3 linked regions of the Martelella mediterranea DSM 17316 genome follow. The protein of the gene in region 2 interacts with the protein of the main gene of each other region in a pairwise test. Links are inferred from orthologs where the notes say so. Each region holds a gene or a part of one and is shown on either strand. Other genes may lie near its edges.

Region 1 (5,544 bases), on a different replicon or contig from region 2:
GCGCGGGCGCGCTGCTTGATGCGTCCGACGACGATGCGGGCACTCTGCGCAAGAATGTCACCTCGCCCGGCGGCACCACGGCGGCCGCGCTGGAGCAGCTCATGGCCGAGGATGGGCTGCAGCCGGTTTTCGACCGCGCGCTGGAAGCCGCCCGCGAGCGTTCGCAGGAGCTTGCCGGCTGATCGGAGGGCGGAGAATTGAGCGACGAGATTAGTTTTGATGATTTCCTGAAGGTCGACATCCGCGTCGGCACCATTGTCGAGGCCGAAGACTTTCCCGAGGCGCGCAAGCCCGCCTACAGGCTCAAGATCGATTTCGGCCCGGAGATTGGCGTCAAGAAATCCTCCGCCCAGATCACAGTGCATTATACGCCGGAAACGCTGGTGGGCCGCCAGATCATGGCCGTCGTCAATTTCCCGCCGCGCCAGATCGGCCCGGTGCGCTCTGAAGTGCTGACTTTAGGCTTTGCCGATGACGCCGGCGCGGTTGTGCTTGCAGGTGTCGACAAACCCGTCGCGAACGGTTCCCGGCTGCACTGAGCGTACGCCGGAGAAGATAACAGCACTATTTGTTGACAAGTCTCTCTGTTTTACGGGCGTCATCTTTAGGCTTGACCCGAGGATCCAAGCACCTCACCCTGCGACAGGCGTCTGCGGCGTCATGAAGTCATTGAAATATAACATCAAAAATCCGCCAACGCTTCTCGCGTCTGATGTGATTAGATCCTCGGGTCAAGCCCGAGGATGACGCAGGTGGGTGGCTGAGCGACCATCAAGGAACCAAAATCCCAAGGAAACGTGGATGCCAGTGGTTAAGCCGGAGAGCAGCATGACGGAGGACCCTTCGGCAGTCCGATTACCGTCTTCCGGCGTTCAGACCGGCTTCACAAAGCCATCAAGCACGCGCTTGCGGCCCGCCTTGTCGAAATCGATGGTCAGCTTGTTGCCTTCGATCGAGGTGATGTTGCCATTGCCGAACTTCATGTGGAAGACGCGGTCGCCGATGGCGTAGGCGGAAGCCTCCTCGCCGGTGGAGCGCGCCACCAGTTCGCCCTCGATGGTGCGTCCGCGCGGGCCGCTTTCGCCGTAGCCGATCCGCTCCACCGCGTGGCCGGAGCGCGTGCCCCAATTGTCGCGGGTGGCGTCGGAGCGGTTGCCCTGCGCACGCTTCCAGCCCGGCGTGGCATAGGTGTTGGAAAACGGCTCGGCCCGGTCGAAGCGCGACTGGCCGTAGCCGCCATAGGACACCTCGGTCTCGCCGACCTCGACATGGTCTTCCGGCAGTTCATCAAGAAAGCGCGACGGCATGGTCGATTGCCAGAGCCCGTGGATTCGGCGGTTGGAGACGAACCAGATATGGCAGTGGCGCTTGGCGCGGGTGATGCCGACATAGGCAAGCCGGCGCTCTTCCTCCAGCCCCGCGCGGCCGCTCTCGTCGAGCGCGCGCTGGTGCGGAAACAGGCCTTCCTCCCAACCGGGCAGGAACACGGTCTTGAACTCCAGCCCCTTGGCCGAATGCAGTGTCATGATCGAGACGGCATCGAGGTCTTCGTTGTTTTCGGTGTCCATCACCAGCGAGACATGTTCGAGAAAGCCGCGCATGCTCTCGAAACCTTCCATGGAGCGGATCAACTCCTTCAGGTTTTCGAGCCGGCCCGGCGCTTCCGCCGACCGGTCGTTCTGCCACATCTCGGTATAGCCGCTCTCGTCGAGGATCTGCTCGGCAAGCTCGGTATGCGGCGTGGTTTCCAACAGGTCCTGCCAGCGGTCGAACTGGGTGACGACGTCGAACAGCGCCTTGCGTGGCTTCGGCTTCAGCTCATCAGTGTCGATCAGCTCGCGGGCGGCCGCCAGCATCGGAATGTTGCGCTCGCGGGCATAGTCGTGGACCTTGCGCACGCTGGCATCGCCAAGGCCGCGCTTCGGCGTGTTGATGATCCGCTCCAGCGCCAGATCGTCGGCCGGCTGGCAGGTGAGGCGGAAAAACGCCATGGCGTCGCGAATTTCGAGGCGCTCGTAAAAGCGCGGGCCGCCGATGACGCGGTAGTTGAGCCCGAGCGTGACGAAGCGATCCTCGAATTCGCGCATCTGGAACGAGGCGCGCACCAGGATCGCCATGTCGTTCAGCGCCTCGCCCTGCTTCTGGTACTGCTCGATCTCCTCGCCGATCGCGCGGGCTTCCTCCTCGGAATCCCAGGCGGCGTGAACCTGCACCTTGCTGTCGTCGGGATCGGTGCGTTCGGTGAACAGCGTTTTGCCGAGACGGCCCTCATTATGGGCGATCAGATTGCCGGCGGCCCCCAGAATATGCGCGGTCGAGCGGTAATTGCGCTCCAGCCGGATCACCTTGGCGCCCCGGAAATCCTTCTCGAAGCGGAGAATATTGTCGACCTCCGCGCCGCGCCAGCCATAGATCGACTGGTCGTCATCGCCCACGCAGCAGATGTTGATCGGACCTTCGTCGCCGGCGGGCCGCTGGGCCAGGAGCCGCAGCCACATATATTGCGCGGTGTTGGTGTCCTGATACTCGTCCACCAGAATGTAGCGGAAGCGCTTGTGGTATTCCTTCAGGATATCCGGATGCTGACGGAACAGTTCGATCGGGTGCAGCAGAAGATCGCCGAAATCGCAGGCGTTGAGCGTCTTCAGCCGGTCCTGATAGGCCTGATAGAGTTCGCGGCCGCGGCCATTGGCAAAGGCACGGGCGTCGCCCTCGGCAATCGTCTTCGGCGTCAGGCCCTTGTTCTTCCAGTTGTCGATCATGCCGGCGAACTGCCGCGCCGGCCAGCGCTTGTCGTCGAGACCCTCGGCCTGGATCAACTGCTTGAGCAGCCTGAGCACGTCGTCGGTATCGAGAATGGTGAAGTCGGAGCGCAGACCGGCAAGCTCGGCATGGCGGCGCAGAAGCTTGACGCCGATCGAGTGAAACGTGCCGAGCCAGGGCATGCCCTCGACCGCGCCGCCCACCAGCGCGCCGATCCGTTCCTTCATCTCGCGCGCGGCCTTGTTGGTGAAAGTCACGGCAAGAATCTGGCTGGGATAGGCCCTTCCGGAAGCAAGAATATGGGCGATGCGGGTGGTCAGAACCCGGGTCTTGCCGGTGCCCGCACCCGCAAGCACCAGAAGCGGCCCCTCGGTGGTTTCCACGGCGTCGCGCTGCTCGGGGTTGAGGCCGGAGAGATAATCGGGCGCATCCGGCGCGCGGCGCGCGGCCATCGCTCGTGCGGCAAGGCCGGAGCGGGCGGGCGCTGCGGGCTGCGGCGCATCGTCTTCGTCGAAAAACGGAATATTGTCGTCACCTTGATTCATGAGGCCAATCTAATGGCTTGCATGCCAAAGGTGAAGGCGGCGCGGGAAATGAGAACAAAAAAAGCACATCCCAGCCAATGCCGGCCACCGTTTATGTACCGCCAGGCGGAGGTAACATTACAATTTGGTGAGGTTTGATCTGGCGACTTGCGGAGGCGGGAACGATAACGATACTTCGGTGACAGGAATCCCGCCCCAGTTGCCAGTCCGAGGTCATGAATGCGTCTTTATCAACAGCTTGCCGTCAGTCTCGGCGTTCTGGCAGTCGGGGCCGCGGCCTGGCTCTGGTTTGCTCCCGATGGCCGCGAGCTCATGGCCTCGATGGGCATTGCCGGTAATAACGACACGGCCAGGCCCCCGGCAGGCGGCCGCGGCGGCGGTTTCGGCGGCGCGGTTCAGGTCGTCACCGCGCCGGTCGCGATCGGCACGGTCAACGACCAGTTGACGGCGATCGGCAGCGGGGCTGCGATCCAGTCGGTGACGCTGCTGCCCGAGCAGGCCGGCACGATCACGGAGATCAGCATATCCTCCGGCGACAAGGTGGAGAAGGGCGACGTCATCGTCCGGCTCGACGACCGCGAGCAGGTTCTGGCGCGCAACCTGGCGGAGGTCGCGCTTGAAAGCGCCGCCCGGCAGGCGGAGATCAATCGCAAGATCAGTTCCTCGATTTCCAATCTCGAAGTCTACAACGCCGAGATCGCCGAGAAATCCGCTCAACTCGATCTCGAGACGGCGGAACTCAATCTCGCCCGCCGGCAGATCGTCGCGCCGATTTCGGGCGTCGCCGGGATCGTCGGCGTCAATGTCGGCGACTATGTCACCACCTCGTCGGAGATCGTCACAATCGATGATCGCTCTGCGATCCTCGTCGATTTCGACGTTCCGGAGCGCTTCGCAACCGCCGTCACCCCGGGAACGCCGGTGGAGGCAAGCCTGGTCGCAGCGCCCCAGAAGCGCTTTGACGGCGTGGTCGAGGCGGTCGACAACCGGATTGACCCGGCAAGCCGCACGTTCACCGTGCGCGCGCGTATCGACAACGAAAGCGACGCGCTGAGAGCTGGCATGTCCTTCGACGTGACCATGCGGTTTCCCGGCGATGAATATCCGGGCGTCGATCCGCTGGCGATCCAGTGGGATTCGGAAGGCGCCTTCGTGTGGCGTATGGCCGACGGCGCGTCCGAGAAGGTCCGGGTCCGCGTGATCCAGCGCGACCCGGATGTGGTGCTGGTCGATGCCGCGCTGGAGGCGGGCGACCCCGTGATCATCGAGGGCATCCAGCGCCTGCGCGAGGGCGGCGCGGTGCGTCAGGCGAATGCGGGGGCTTCGTCATGAGCGAGGATACCCCGACCGGCGACAAGCGCGACGAGATCGAGGAAATCGCTGTCGATCACGCAACCGAGCATGGCTTCACCGCGCTCTTCGTGCGCCGGCCGATCATGGCGCTGGTGTTCAACGCGCTGATCGTGGTCGCCGGCCTTGCCGCCTATTTCGGCGTCGAGGTGCGCGAACTGCCGGATGTCGACCAGCCGGTGATCACCGTGCGCACCACCTTTTCCGGCGCTTCGCCCGAAACCGTCGACCGCGAGGTCACCGATGTCATCGAAGGCGCGGTGGCGCGCGTCTCCGGCCTGCAGTCGATGTCGTCGCAATCGCAGACCGGCTCCAGCCGGGTGACGCTGGAGTTCAGCAAGGATACCGATATCAATGTCGCCTCGATGGACGTCCGCGACGCCGTCGGCCGGGTCGAGGGGCAACTGCCGGACGACGCCGACGAGCCGCGCATCGTCAAGGCGGATTCCGATGCGCAGCCGATCCTGCGGCTGGCGGTCACCTCCTCCACGCTCGATATCGACGACCTGACCAAATATGTATCGGACAATATCGAGGACAGGCTTGCCGCCGTTTCCGGCGTCGCCGATGTCGCGGTCTATGGCGACCGGGACAAGATCTTCCGCATCGATATCAATCAGGCGGCGCTTGCCAGCCGCGGCCTGACGGTCGCCGATCTCGCCAATGCGCTTTCCGACATGTCGTGGGACGTGCCGGCGGGGTCGCTCACCAGCACCACCCAGGCGCTCGGCGTGCGCGCCACCGCCGACCTTACCACACCGGAAGAATTCGCCGATCTGAAGGTCGCCGACAATGTCCGCCTCGGCGATGTGGCGACTGTCGTCTTCGGCCCGGATACGGCTGCGACGGCGCTGCGCTATAATGGCCAGCCGGGCATCGGTCTCGG
Region 2 (5,319 bases):
GCACATCGGCAACACCGGTGTTTACTCCCTGCCCGCCCGTGGGCGGCAACGGATGCGCGGCATCGCCGGCAAAGAAGACACGCCCCTTCGACATGGAATCGACAATGCGCGCCTGCATGCGCCATGGCATGATGTTCTTGATTTCGATGTCGATATCATCCGTCCCGATCACCGCATGCAGTATCTCCAGACAGCGCTCCTCGGTGAAATCGTGCCGCGTCTCGGTTTCCGCATAGCCGAAATTGTAGGTCCAGCGATTGCGCCCATCCAGCGATATCAGCACGCCCGACGTCCTGGCGTTATAGATCCACATGAGCAGATAAGGCCGGTCCTTCACATATTCCCAAAGATCGGCATGGAAATAGATGCCGATCTGCTGCCCCATCGACTCGCCGCTGATACCGAGGCCGACCGCATCGCGCGCTTCGCTGCGCGTGCCGTCCGCGGCAATCACGTATTTAGCCTGCGTGGTGCCGGAGGCGCCGTCGGAGTTCTCCCAGCTGAGCGTGACGCCATCATCATGCTGTTCGATGCCGGTGATATTGCAGCCGAAATTCAGCGACACGCTTTCAAAGCCTTCCGCATGGTTGCGGATCACCGGCTCCAGCCTGTCCTGCGGGCATGACCGCTTCAGCACAGGGCTTTGAGTGCGCTCGATGCGCGCCCATTCGGGATCGCTGCGCGTCTTGATCGCGCCGATCTCATCGCCGAGAAGGCTGGTGACAAACCCGATGCCGGCGTGCCGTTCAAGGGGAAGCGCCTCCGCGTCCACGCCCTCGGCTATGCCCATCATCCGGAAAATCTCCATGGTCCGGGTATTCACCACGTGACCCTTCGGATGAAAGGCAGTCGTCTGGTTCCGCTCGAACAGAACACAATTGATGCCGAGTCTGCCCAGCAGGCTTGCTGCGGTCAGCCCGACGGGGCCGCCGCCAATGACGGCAACATCCGCGTGCGTCGGTATCATCTTTGTCCTCCAGCCTTCTTGTCTTGTTTTCTTATTCGTCGGCAATGGTGTTTCGCAGCGTTCCAATGCCCGAAATCTCGACTTCGATCCGGTCGCCGGCTTTCATGAACACCTTCGGATCCCGGAAGAAACCGACGCCGCTCGGCGTGCCTGTCGCGATGATGTCGCCCGGCAGGAGTTCCGTGATCGTGGAGACATAGGCGATCAGATCCGGCACCTTGAACGCCAGATCGCCAATGGACGTTTCCTGCATCACCTCGCCATTCAGCCGCGTGACAAGGGTCTGGCTGTCAACGTCGCCCAATTCGTCAGGCGTGACGATCCACGGTCCCATGGAGCCCGACCGGTCGAAATTCTTGCCGCCCCAGAACTGGGTCGTATGCCGTTGATAGTCGCGGATCGAACCATCATTGAAGCCGGTATATCCGGCCACGTGATCGAAGGCCTTGTCCTTTGCGATGGCGCGCCCGCGCTTGCCGATGACCACCGCGAACTCGCCCTCGTAGTCGAACTTGTCCGACGCCTTCGGCCGGATCATGGGCTGGTCGTGACCAACGACCGTCGACGGGTATCGGGTGAAGATCGAGGGATATTCCGGCCGGTCCCGGCCAGTCTCCTTGATATGGCCCAGATAGTTGAGCCCGATGCAGATGATCTTGTCCGGATTCTGGATCGTCGGGATGAAGCTGACGCTGTCTGCCGTGAGAGTTTCGCCATCGGCAGACCGCAATTCTCCAATCGCATCTGCCGCAATCACCGCCTTGAGGTGGGGGTATTTGGCGCGCAGGCCGGCGCCGGCATCCCTGATCGTATCCCCTTCAACCACTCCGTAAGATGCGGTGCCCTCGGGCAAAATGAATGATGCTACTCGCAACGTCGTCTCCTCTCCGGTTTTTATCTGTTCAAGTTACTGTTTTATTCTGCGTGCACGACGCTATCGAGCCAGGCGCAGTTCGGCTTCGGATCGGGCGCGCGGAACCCGTCGCGGGCATTCTTGTGCCGCATCTCGCGCATCCGAATTCTGACTTCATCGTCTTCGGGCAGATAGACGCGCTCATGCCCCCAGGTCGACGGACCTTCATGCGTCTCGAACGGCTTCCAGGTCTCGGGATCAACCACCTGCGCGCCCCAGCCGTATTCCACGAAGAACTTGGACGGCGTGTTGGTGTAGAAACTCATCATATGGTCATTGGAGTGCCGACCGAGCGTATAGGCAATGCCCTCGTCGCGCTGCTGGGCTATGTCATAGCCCTGGCCCACATCATCGAGCGAGAGCAGTTCGACCATGAAGTGGTGAATGCCCTTGCGGCCGGAGCCGACCATCGCGAAACTGTGATGGCGTCCATTGACGTGGAAGAAGTAGAGCGGATAGGGCTTCAGGCCGTAATCGGTCACGTTGAAACCCAGTATGTCCCTGTAGAAATGCAGGATTCCCTCAACGTTGGCGACATGCAGGACGGCATGCCCCATGCCGAGAGACCCGGTCTTGAAGCCGCTGATCGGTCGCCCGGACAGGAAGGGATCGCTTGCGATCTCGGGCCCGTAAAAGGCTTCCAACCGGTTGCCGTCGGGATCATGGAAGGAAATCAGACGGGCAACGTGGCGTTGATCGGATAGGGACGCGCCGTGCAAGGTGACGGGGAAGCCCGCATTCTCGAGCCTGGCCGCCAGAGCTTCCAGATCTTCGGGCGAGCCGACCTCCCAGCCCATGAAGGCAAGATCCTCCTCGCCTTCGCCGGTCACGATCAGGCGCTGCTTGCGGTCATCCATCCGGAACATGCGCATGGGACCGCCCTGATCCACTTTCTGCATGCCAAGCAGATCCGTGGCGAAGCCTTCCCAATCACCCAGCCTCTTGGAATTGATACCCATATATCCAAGGGAAATAATCGACATCTATCCACTCCTCCCGTTCGGCTTTCACTGTGATAACGCACACCCTCGGGCTACGTTTTTCAGCAAGAGCCGGAACCTGTTTCCGTGTCGCTTTCACCACCATAAGGACGCCATCCGATTGAAATCCAGCCGGAATTCGAATTTGTCCAGCTAGTGGACAACGCTGCCGGCCGGGCCGGATTCAAAAGGAATGCGCCGATGCGAGACATGCTCGAACAGCAGCCTCATCTTCAAAGGTCGGTGATCGTTCCTTCGAAGATTTCAGCGGCAAGCCCGATGGTCTCGGACAAGGTCGGATGGGGATGAATGGTGAGCGACAGGTCCTCGGCATCGGCGCCCATCTCGATGGCGAGCGCCACTTCGGCAAGCAGTTCGCCCGCGTTCGGACCGCAAATGCCGGCGCCGAGAACGCGTCCGCTATCGGGATCGAACAGCAGCTTGGAAACGCCGTCCGAACCGGCCATGGCAAGCGCCCGCCCGGAAGCCGCCCAGGGAAAGGACGCCTTTCTATAGGCGATGCCTTTTGACCTGGCCTCGTTTTCCGTCAGGCCCACCCAGCCGACCTCCGGCTCGGTATAGGCGACGGAGGGAATGGCCCGTGCATCAAAGGCGGATTTCTGGCCGGCAGCGACTTCCGCGGCGACCTTGCCTTCATGCGCGGCCTTGTGCGCCAGCATTGGCTGCCCGACGACATCGCCAATGGCGAATATGTTCTCCCGGCTGGTCCGCATCTGCCGGTCGACCCTGATGAAACCGCCCTCATCGACACTGATCCCCGCTTTTTCGGCGCCGATCAGCCGGCCATTCGGCCTGCGGCCCACCGCCGAGAGGATCTTGTCGAACAGTTCCTCGCCGGTTCCCTCCGACCCTTCAAACGTGACCCTCATTCCCGCCTTCTCGGATTGCACCTTTGTCACCTTGGTCTTCAGGAGCACGTTCTCGTAGCGCTGCTCGATACGTTTCATCAAAGGGGCGACGATATCCCTGTCAGCCCCCGGGATGATCTGGTCCATAAGCTCGACAATGGTGATGCCCGCACCGAGCGCGTGATAGACCTGCGCCATTTCAAGGCCGATAATGCCGCCGCCCAGCACCAGCATGCGCTTGGGGATATCGGCAAGTTCGAGTGCGCCCGTGCTGTCGATGATCCTGTCATCGTCCGGCAGGAAAGGGAGCCGCACCGGCTCGGAGCCGCAGGCGATGATCGCCTGCTTGAAGGCGATGGTTTTCTCGTCGCCCGCATGCGACACGCGCACGAGATTGCCGCCTTCGAACGCGGCAGACCCGCGCACGATCTTGACCTTGCGTCTCTTGGCAAGCCCGGTCAGTCCGCCCGTCAGCTTTCCGACCACATCACTCTTCCATGCGCGCAATCGATCGATATCGATTTCGGGTTTCGGGAAGGCAATGCCGTGGCCCGACATCGCCGCCGCCTCGTCAATCACCTTGGCCGCATGCAACAGCGCCTTGGACGGTATGCAACCGACATTCAGGCAGACGCCCCCCAGATTGGGGTCGCGTTCGACAAGGGTCACATTCAGGCCGAGGTCAGCCGCGCGGAAGGCGGCCGTATAGCCGCCCGGCCCCGCCCCGATAACGACAAGGTCGGCCTCAGCGTCCGCATCCGGCAAACCTGGCGCGGCGTGGACCGAAGGCGTTGTCAGCGGCGCGCGCGACGATTGCGCGACGGCCGGCTGCGCGCCCGACTCCCTTGCAGCCTCGCTTCTCCCGGCCGTAGAACCGGTTCCGGCTTCGACCTCCAGGATGACGCTGCCCTCACTGACGCGATCGCCGACAGCGATGTGTATGGCCGTGACCCTGCCCGCGACGGGCGAGGGAATATCGAGCGTCGCCTTGTCGCTTTCCAGCATCACGACCGTGTCGTCGACCCCGATGATGTCACCCACTGCGACGCTCACCTCGACGACCGGCACATTGGCGAAGTCCCCTATAGCGGGGACCTTGATGTTCGTTTTCATCAACAGATCTCCTAAAGGGTAATACGCCGGAAATCCGACAGCATGTCTTTCAGCGTCACCAGGAAGCGCGCGGCGGCCACGCCGTCGACGGCACGGTGATCCCAGCTCATGGAAAGCGGCTGTATCAGGCGCGGCTCGAAGTCCTCTCCGTTCCACACCGGCTGCATCCTGGCCCGCGTCATACCCAGAATGGCGACCTCGGGCGCATTGATGATCGGCGTGAAATTCGTACCGCCGATGCCGCCCAAAGACGATATCGTGAAGGTTGCGCCCTGCATGTCCTGAGGCTTGAGCTTGCCGGCTCTCGCCTGAGCGGCGAGCTCGACCATTTCCGCGGCGATCTCGATGATCCCCTTCTGGTCCGCGGCCTTGACCACAGGCACGACCAGCCCCTCCGGCGTATCCGTGGCCACCCCGATATTGAAATATTTCTTCAGGACGAGTGCATCGCCATCGAGCGAAGAATTGAACTTGGGG
Region 3 (5,417 bases), on a different replicon or contig from region 2:
TGCAGCCGATGTTCAGGCAGGTGCCGCCATAGGTGGCGCGCTTCTCGACGACGGCGACCTTCATGCCGAGCTGCGATGCCTTGACCGCGCAGACATAGCCGCCGGGACCGGAACCGATTACGATGAGATCATATGCCATTCTTCTATCCTCTGCTTGGGCAGAAACCGCCTATTGTCCGGCGTTCCCGCTTTCGAGTTGTCTCAACAGCGCCATCAACTCCTCGGAGCGTGGCGGTATCGTTCCGGTTTTGCGGGCGCCTTCGTTCAGGTCTTCCGCATAACCGTAATAACTTTCGATCCACTCCGAATCGACCGCACCGGGCTTGGCGCGCGCGCCAGCGTCCATCATGATCTTCAGCGCCTCTGCGTTGTTCAGCCTGATCGCCTCCGCCATGAATGACCCACCCGTAAGGATGACCGGATCCTCGGGTTTGATCCGTTTGTCGTCGACATAGGCGGCAAAGCCATTCATATCGCCCATCTTCATGGCGTCATATGCGGCGACATTATCCGCTTTTTGCTGCTCGGTCATCGCATCCAGCGCCCTGCGGCTGGCAAGTTCGCCGGGCTCCAGCCCCTCGCCGTTCTCGATCACATAGAAATCGATAAAGGCAAGCACCGGGCTGTCGTCTGCGGCAAGCCCCCATATCACCGGGTAAAACCCGTCGCCCCAGCCTGACTGGCTGATCGCCGCCGCACCGAAATCGCCCTCTATGGGATGGTGGAGCACATGCTCATCATTGCTGTCGCCCGGCAGCGCCTCGGCGAGCACATCGTCGTAATAGGAGATATAGTCGTCACCGTGCCTTTCGCGTTCCTCGGCGTCGCGCTTCTTCTCGGCGGCGGCAAAGCCGCTATTGGCAAATGCGGCAAGTCCGGTGTCGACCGGAATGCCATAGAAATAGCCCTCTTCGAGGTCTTCCACGTTTTGTCCCGGTCGCGTTGCCAGTTCGAAGCGCTCGACCGGCTCATCCGAGAAACGGATCACCAGAAGCGCGGGTCGGGCATATTCTTCGTCGCCCCGGATGAACGTCACCGGGTAGACGCCTTCGGGAACCTTCCGTTCGAATGATTCCATTTCCGGCATCACCAGCGGGTCCATCGCGACGAGCCGGCCATCCGGTAGTTCAAGCTCGCCGATCGGGACTTCTACCAGATAGTTCGCCTTCATGGCCGCGCTGTCCATGGAGAAGACTTCGAGATTGCTGGAGACGGCAGCCATATCGAAGGGCTCCTTTTTCTGACAGCCAGCAATCGTCAACGCGACAGCCAGTGCAGAGACAATCGAAGCGGACGAAGACATGACTGACGGAAAACTCCTTGGCATGTTGTCAGCGGCTGGAGAGCGCCAGCTTCAGTCCGAAACCGGCAAAGGCCAGCGCCACGCTCCGCCGCATCCATGCCATTGCCCGCTCGCTCGAAAGCACCCGGTCACGCATCAGACCGGAAAACTGACCGTAGACGACAAAGACCGCAAAGGTCATCGCCATGAACACGGCCGACATCGCCAGCATCTCAAGGACCGGCGAAGCGGCAGCCGGCGAAACGAATTGCGGCAGGAAGGCGAGGAAGAAGATCGAGAGCTTCGGGTTCAGGATATTGATGAGAAAGCCGTTGCGGGCGATCTGGAAAAGGTTGCGCCGCTCGACGCCCTCGCCGCTGACACGCATTGCGCCGCGATCCTTCAGCGTCTGCCAGGCCAGATAGAGCAGATAGGCAACACCGGCGAACTTGACCGTCTGGAAAAGCAGCGCGCTGGTATGAAACAGCGCGGCGAGGCCGAAGACGGAGGCCAGGATTGCCGGAATGATGCCGAGCGTGCAGCCCAAGGCGGCCGCCACGCTTGCCATCCTGCCCTGCGCCAGCCCTGTCGCGAGCGTGTAGACCACGCCCGTGCCGGGAGCCAGAACAACAATCAGCGCCGTAATCAGGAATTCGATGCTCATGTCCCGGCCCCCAGGTTTTGTTGATCAGAGATCGAGAACGAGGCGTTCGGGATCTTCCAGCGTTTCCTTGACGCGCACCAGGAAGGTCACCGCTTCCTGACCATCGACCATGCGGTGGTCGTAGGACAGCGCCAGATACATCATCGGGCGGATGACGACCTGGCCGCCAATCGCCATCGGCCGCTCCTGGATCTTGTGCATGCCGAGAATGCCGGACTGCGGCGCGTTCAGGATCGGCGAGGACATCAGCGAGCCGTAGACGCCGCCATTGGTGATCGTGAAGGTGCCGCCCTGCATGTCAGCCATGGAAAGCTGGCCGCTACGGGCCGCCTTGGCGAGACGCGCGATCTCGGCCTCGATCTCGGCAATCGACATCTGGTCGGCATCGCGCACGACCGGGACCACGAGGCCCTTGTCGGTGCCGACGGCCATGCCGATGTGGCAGAAGTTCTTGTAGATGATGTCCGTGCCATCGATCTCGGCGTTCACCGCCGGGATTTCCTTCAGCGCGTGGCAGACGGCCTTGGTGAAGAAGCCCATGAAGCCGAGCTTGACGTCGTGCTTCTTCAGGAACAGGTCCTTGTACTTGTTGCGCATCTCCATCACCGCCGTCATGTCCACCTCGTTGAAGGTGGTCAGCATCGCGGCCGTGTTCTGGGCGTCCTTGAGACGCTTGGCGATGGTCTGGCGCAGGCGGGTCATCTTGACGCGCTCTTCGCGGTCGGCATCCTCGACCTTTGAGGGGCCGCGCGCCGGCGCCTTCGTGTCCGACGGAGCGGGCGAGGACGTGCCCTTGGCGGCTGCGGCAATCACGTCGCCCTTCAGGATCTGGCCGCGCTTGCCGGTGCCTTCGACCTGATCTTCCGAGATGTTCTTCTCGGCCATCATCTTGGCGGCGGCGGGAGCGGCCGGCATATCACCGGATTTGCCATCGGCCTTTTCTTCAGCCTTGGCCTCTTCCTTCGGCGCCTCTTCCTTGGGCTTTTCTTCCTTCTTCTCGCTGGCGGCGGCGGCGTCGCCCTCGCCGATCTGGCCGAGCAGGGCATTCAGCTCAACCGTCTCGCCTTCGGCGGCGACGATTTCCGACAGCACGCCGGCGGCGGGTGCGGGAACCTCGATGGTCACCTTGTCGGTTTCAAGCTCGACAATCGGCTCGTCGGCGGCAATCGCGTCGCCGACCTTCTTGTACCAGGTGCCGACCGTCGCCTCGGTAACGGATTCGCCCAGAGTGGGAACGCGGATTTCAGTGGCCATTTCAAAAGTCCCGATCTTGATAATGTCTGTTTCAAAACGCCTTGAGGCGGTTTGCGCATGCCGGGCTCCTCGACCGGCATGCTGGGAAAGTTCAAATCACTCGCCGAGCGCGTCTTCCAGGAAGGCCTCGAGTTGCGCCAGATGGCGCGACATCAGGCCTGTGGCCGTGGAAGCAGCCGCCGGACGACCGGCATAGCGCACCCTGGTGTGCTTGGCGTCGATATGGGTCAGCACCCATTCCAGATAAGGCTCGATGAACGACCATGCGCCCATATTCTTCGGCTCTTCCTGGCACCATACCATCTCCGCGTTCTTGAAGCGCGACAGCATGTTGATCAGCGCCTTGGCGGGGAAGGGATAGAGCTGCTCGACGCGCAGAAGGTAGATGTCGTCGATGCCGCGCTTCTCGCGTTCCTCGAACAGGTCGTAATAGACCTTGCCCGAGCACAGAACCACGCGCCGGATCTTGGCATCCTTGACCAGCTTGATCGGCGTGTCGTGCTCGACCGCGTCATCCCACAACAGGCGGTGGAACGCGGTCTCGCCCGCCATTTCCGACAGCGTCGAGGTTGCGCGCTTGTGGCGCAGCAGCGACTTCGGCGTCATCAGAATCAGCGGCTTGCGGAAGTCGCGCTTCAGCTGGCGGCGCAGAATGTGGAAATAGTTCGCTGGCGTGGTGCAGTTGGCAACCTGCATGTTGTCCTCGGCGCACATCTGCAGCCAGCGCTCCAGGCGGGCGGACGAGTGCTCCGGCCCCTGCCCCTCATAGCCGTGCGGCAGAAGGCAGACGAGACCGGACATGCGCAGCCATTTACGCTCGCCCGACGAGATGAACTGGTCGAAGATCACCTGCGCGCCATTGGCGAAATCGCCGAACTGGGCTTCCCACAGCGTCAGCGCGTTCGGGCGGGCCAGCGAATAGCCGTATTCGAAGCCGAGCACGGCTTCCTCCGAAAGCATCGAGTTCACGACTTCGTAGCGGCCCTGCGCCTGGTGAATATGCTGGAGCGGGATATAGCGCTCCTCGGTTTCCTGATCGTAGAGCACCGAATGGCGCTGCGAGAAGGTGCCGCGCTCGACATCCTGACCCGACAGACGGACCTTGAAGCCCTCATGGCAGAGCGCGCCGAAGGCCAGCGCCTCACCCATGGCCCAGTCGATCCCCTCGCCGGTCTCGATCATCTTGGCGCGGTTGTCGAGGAAGCGCTGCACGGTGCGGTGCACGTTGAAGCCTTCCGGAACCTCGGTCAGCTTCTTGCCGATTTCCTTCAGCGTCTTCATCGGAACCGAGGTCTTGCCGCGGCGCAGCTCATCGGCATTGTCGGCGGCGCGCAGGCCCGACCACTCGCCGTCCAGCCAGTCGGCCTTGTTCGGCTTGTAGGAGGAGCCGGCCTCGAATTCCTGTTCGAGGAAATCCTTCCAGTCGGAAAGCATCTGCTCGAACTCGTCCTTGGTGATCAGGCCTTCCTTGATCAGCCGCTCGGCATAGAGCTGGGTCACGGTCTGGTGACCACGGATCGCCTTGTACATCTTCGGCTGGGTGAAGGACGGCTCGTCGCCCTCGTTATGGCCGAAGCGGCGATAGCAGAACATGTCGATGACGACCGGCTTGTGGAACTTCATCCGGAACTCGGTCGCGATCTTGGCGGCATAGACCACGGCTTCCGGATCGTCGCCATTGACGTGGAAGATCGGCGCCTCGATCATCTTCGCCACATCCGACGGATAGGGCGAGGAGCGCGAGAAGGCCGGGTTGGTGGTGAAGCCGATCTGGTTGTTGACGATGAAATGCACCGTGCCGGCCACGCGATGGCCGCGCAGGCCCGAAAGCCCCAGAACCTCGGCCACCACGCCCTGGCCGGCAAAGGCGGCATCGCCGTGCAGCAAGAGCGGCATGACCTTGGCGCGCTCGGAAAGCGGAACGATCTCGCCCTCGCGCTGGGTGGCGAGGATATCCTGCTTGGCGCGGGCCTTGCCCATCACCACCGGATCGACGATTTCCAGATGCGAGGGGTTCGCCGTCAGCGACAGGTGGACATTGTTACCGTCGAATTCGCGGTCCGAGGACGCGCCGAGGTGGTACTTCACGTCGCCGGAACCCTCGACGTCGTCGGGCTTGAACGAGCCGCCCTTGAACTCGTGGAAGATCGCGCGGTGGGTCTTGGCCATCACCTGCGAGAGCACGTTGAGGCGGCCGCGATGCGGCATGCCGAGCAC

What was found.
Region 1: the proteins of lpdA (region 2) and Mame_RS20150 interact in binary tests that used the Escherichia coli proteins (3 or more experiments, as listed by UniProt). The link is inferred for Martelella mediterranea DSM 17316 from one-to-one orthologs.
Region 3: the proteins of lpdA (region 2) and odhB interact in binary tests that used the Escherichia coli proteins (3 or more experiments, as listed by UniProt). The link is inferred for Martelella mediterranea DSM 17316 from one-to-one orthologs.

The regions. Positions count from the first base shown.
Region 1 is NZ_CP020330.1:4,304,035-4,309,578, reverse strand. The notes cover bases 591-3,666. They hold Mame_RS20150 (ATP-dependent helicase), read right to left. Parts: upstream 3,309-3,666; coding sequence 873-3,308; downstream 591-872. Other genes in these bases: Mame_RS20145 (efflux RND transporter periplasmic adaptor subunit), read left to right, coding at 3,528-3,666. Also shown: proC (pyrroline-5-carboxylate reductase), read left to right, coding at 1-182; Mame_RS20155 (tRNA-binding protein), read left to right, coding at 198-539; more of Mame_RS20145, read left to right, coding at 3,667-4,640; Mame_RS20140 (efflux RND transporter permease subunit), read left to right, coding at 4,637-5,544. UniProt on the Escherichia coli protein: A helicase with DNA-dependent ATPase activity. Unwinds DNA duplexes with 3'-5' polarity. Translocates on single-stranded DNA with 3'-5' polarity. Initiates unwinding more efficiently from a nicked substrate than double-stranded DNA.
Region 2 is NZ_CP020331.1:329,837-335,155, reverse strand. What follows is about bases 2,469-5,319. They hold lpdA (dihydrolipoyl dehydrogenase), read right to left. Parts: upstream 4,843-5,319; coding sequence 3,094-4,842; downstream 2,469-3,093. Other genes in these bases: Mame_RS23295 (dihydrolipoyllysine-residue acetyltransferase), read right to left, coding at 4,854-5,319; Mame_RS23305 (VOC family protein), read right to left, coding at 2,469-2,863. Also shown: Mame_RS23315 (FAD-dependent monooxygenase), read right to left, coding at 1-967; Mame_RS23310 (fumarylacetoacetate hydrolase family protein), read right to left, coding at 999-1,841; more of Mame_RS23305, read right to left, coding at 1,883-2,468. UniProt on the Escherichia coli protein: Lipoamide dehydrogenase is a component of the glycine cleavage system as well as of the alpha-ketoacid dehydrogenase complexes.
Region 3 is NZ_CP020330.1:2,252,145-2,257,561, reverse strand. Bases 1,086-4,034 are described here. They hold odhB (2-oxoglutarate dehydrogenase complex dihydrolipoyllysine-residue succinyltransferase), read right to left. Parts: upstream 3,201-4,034; coding sequence 1,971-3,200; downstream 1,086-1,970. Other genes in these bases: Mame_RS10535 (2-oxoglutarate dehydrogenase E1 component), read right to left, coding at 3,297-4,034; Mame_RS10545 (LysE family translocator), read right to left, coding at 1,332-1,946; Mame_RS10550 (DUF4241 domain-containing protein), read right to left, coding at 1,086-1,222. In the rest of the region: lpdA (dihydrolipoyl dehydrogenase), read right to left, coding at 1-139; more of Mame_RS10550, read right to left, coding at 170-1,085; more of Mame_RS10535, read right to left, coding at 4,035-5,417. UniProt on the Escherichia coli protein: E2 component of the 2-oxoglutarate dehydrogenase (OGDH) complex which catalyzes the second step in the conversion of 2-oxoglutarate to succinyl-CoA and CO(2).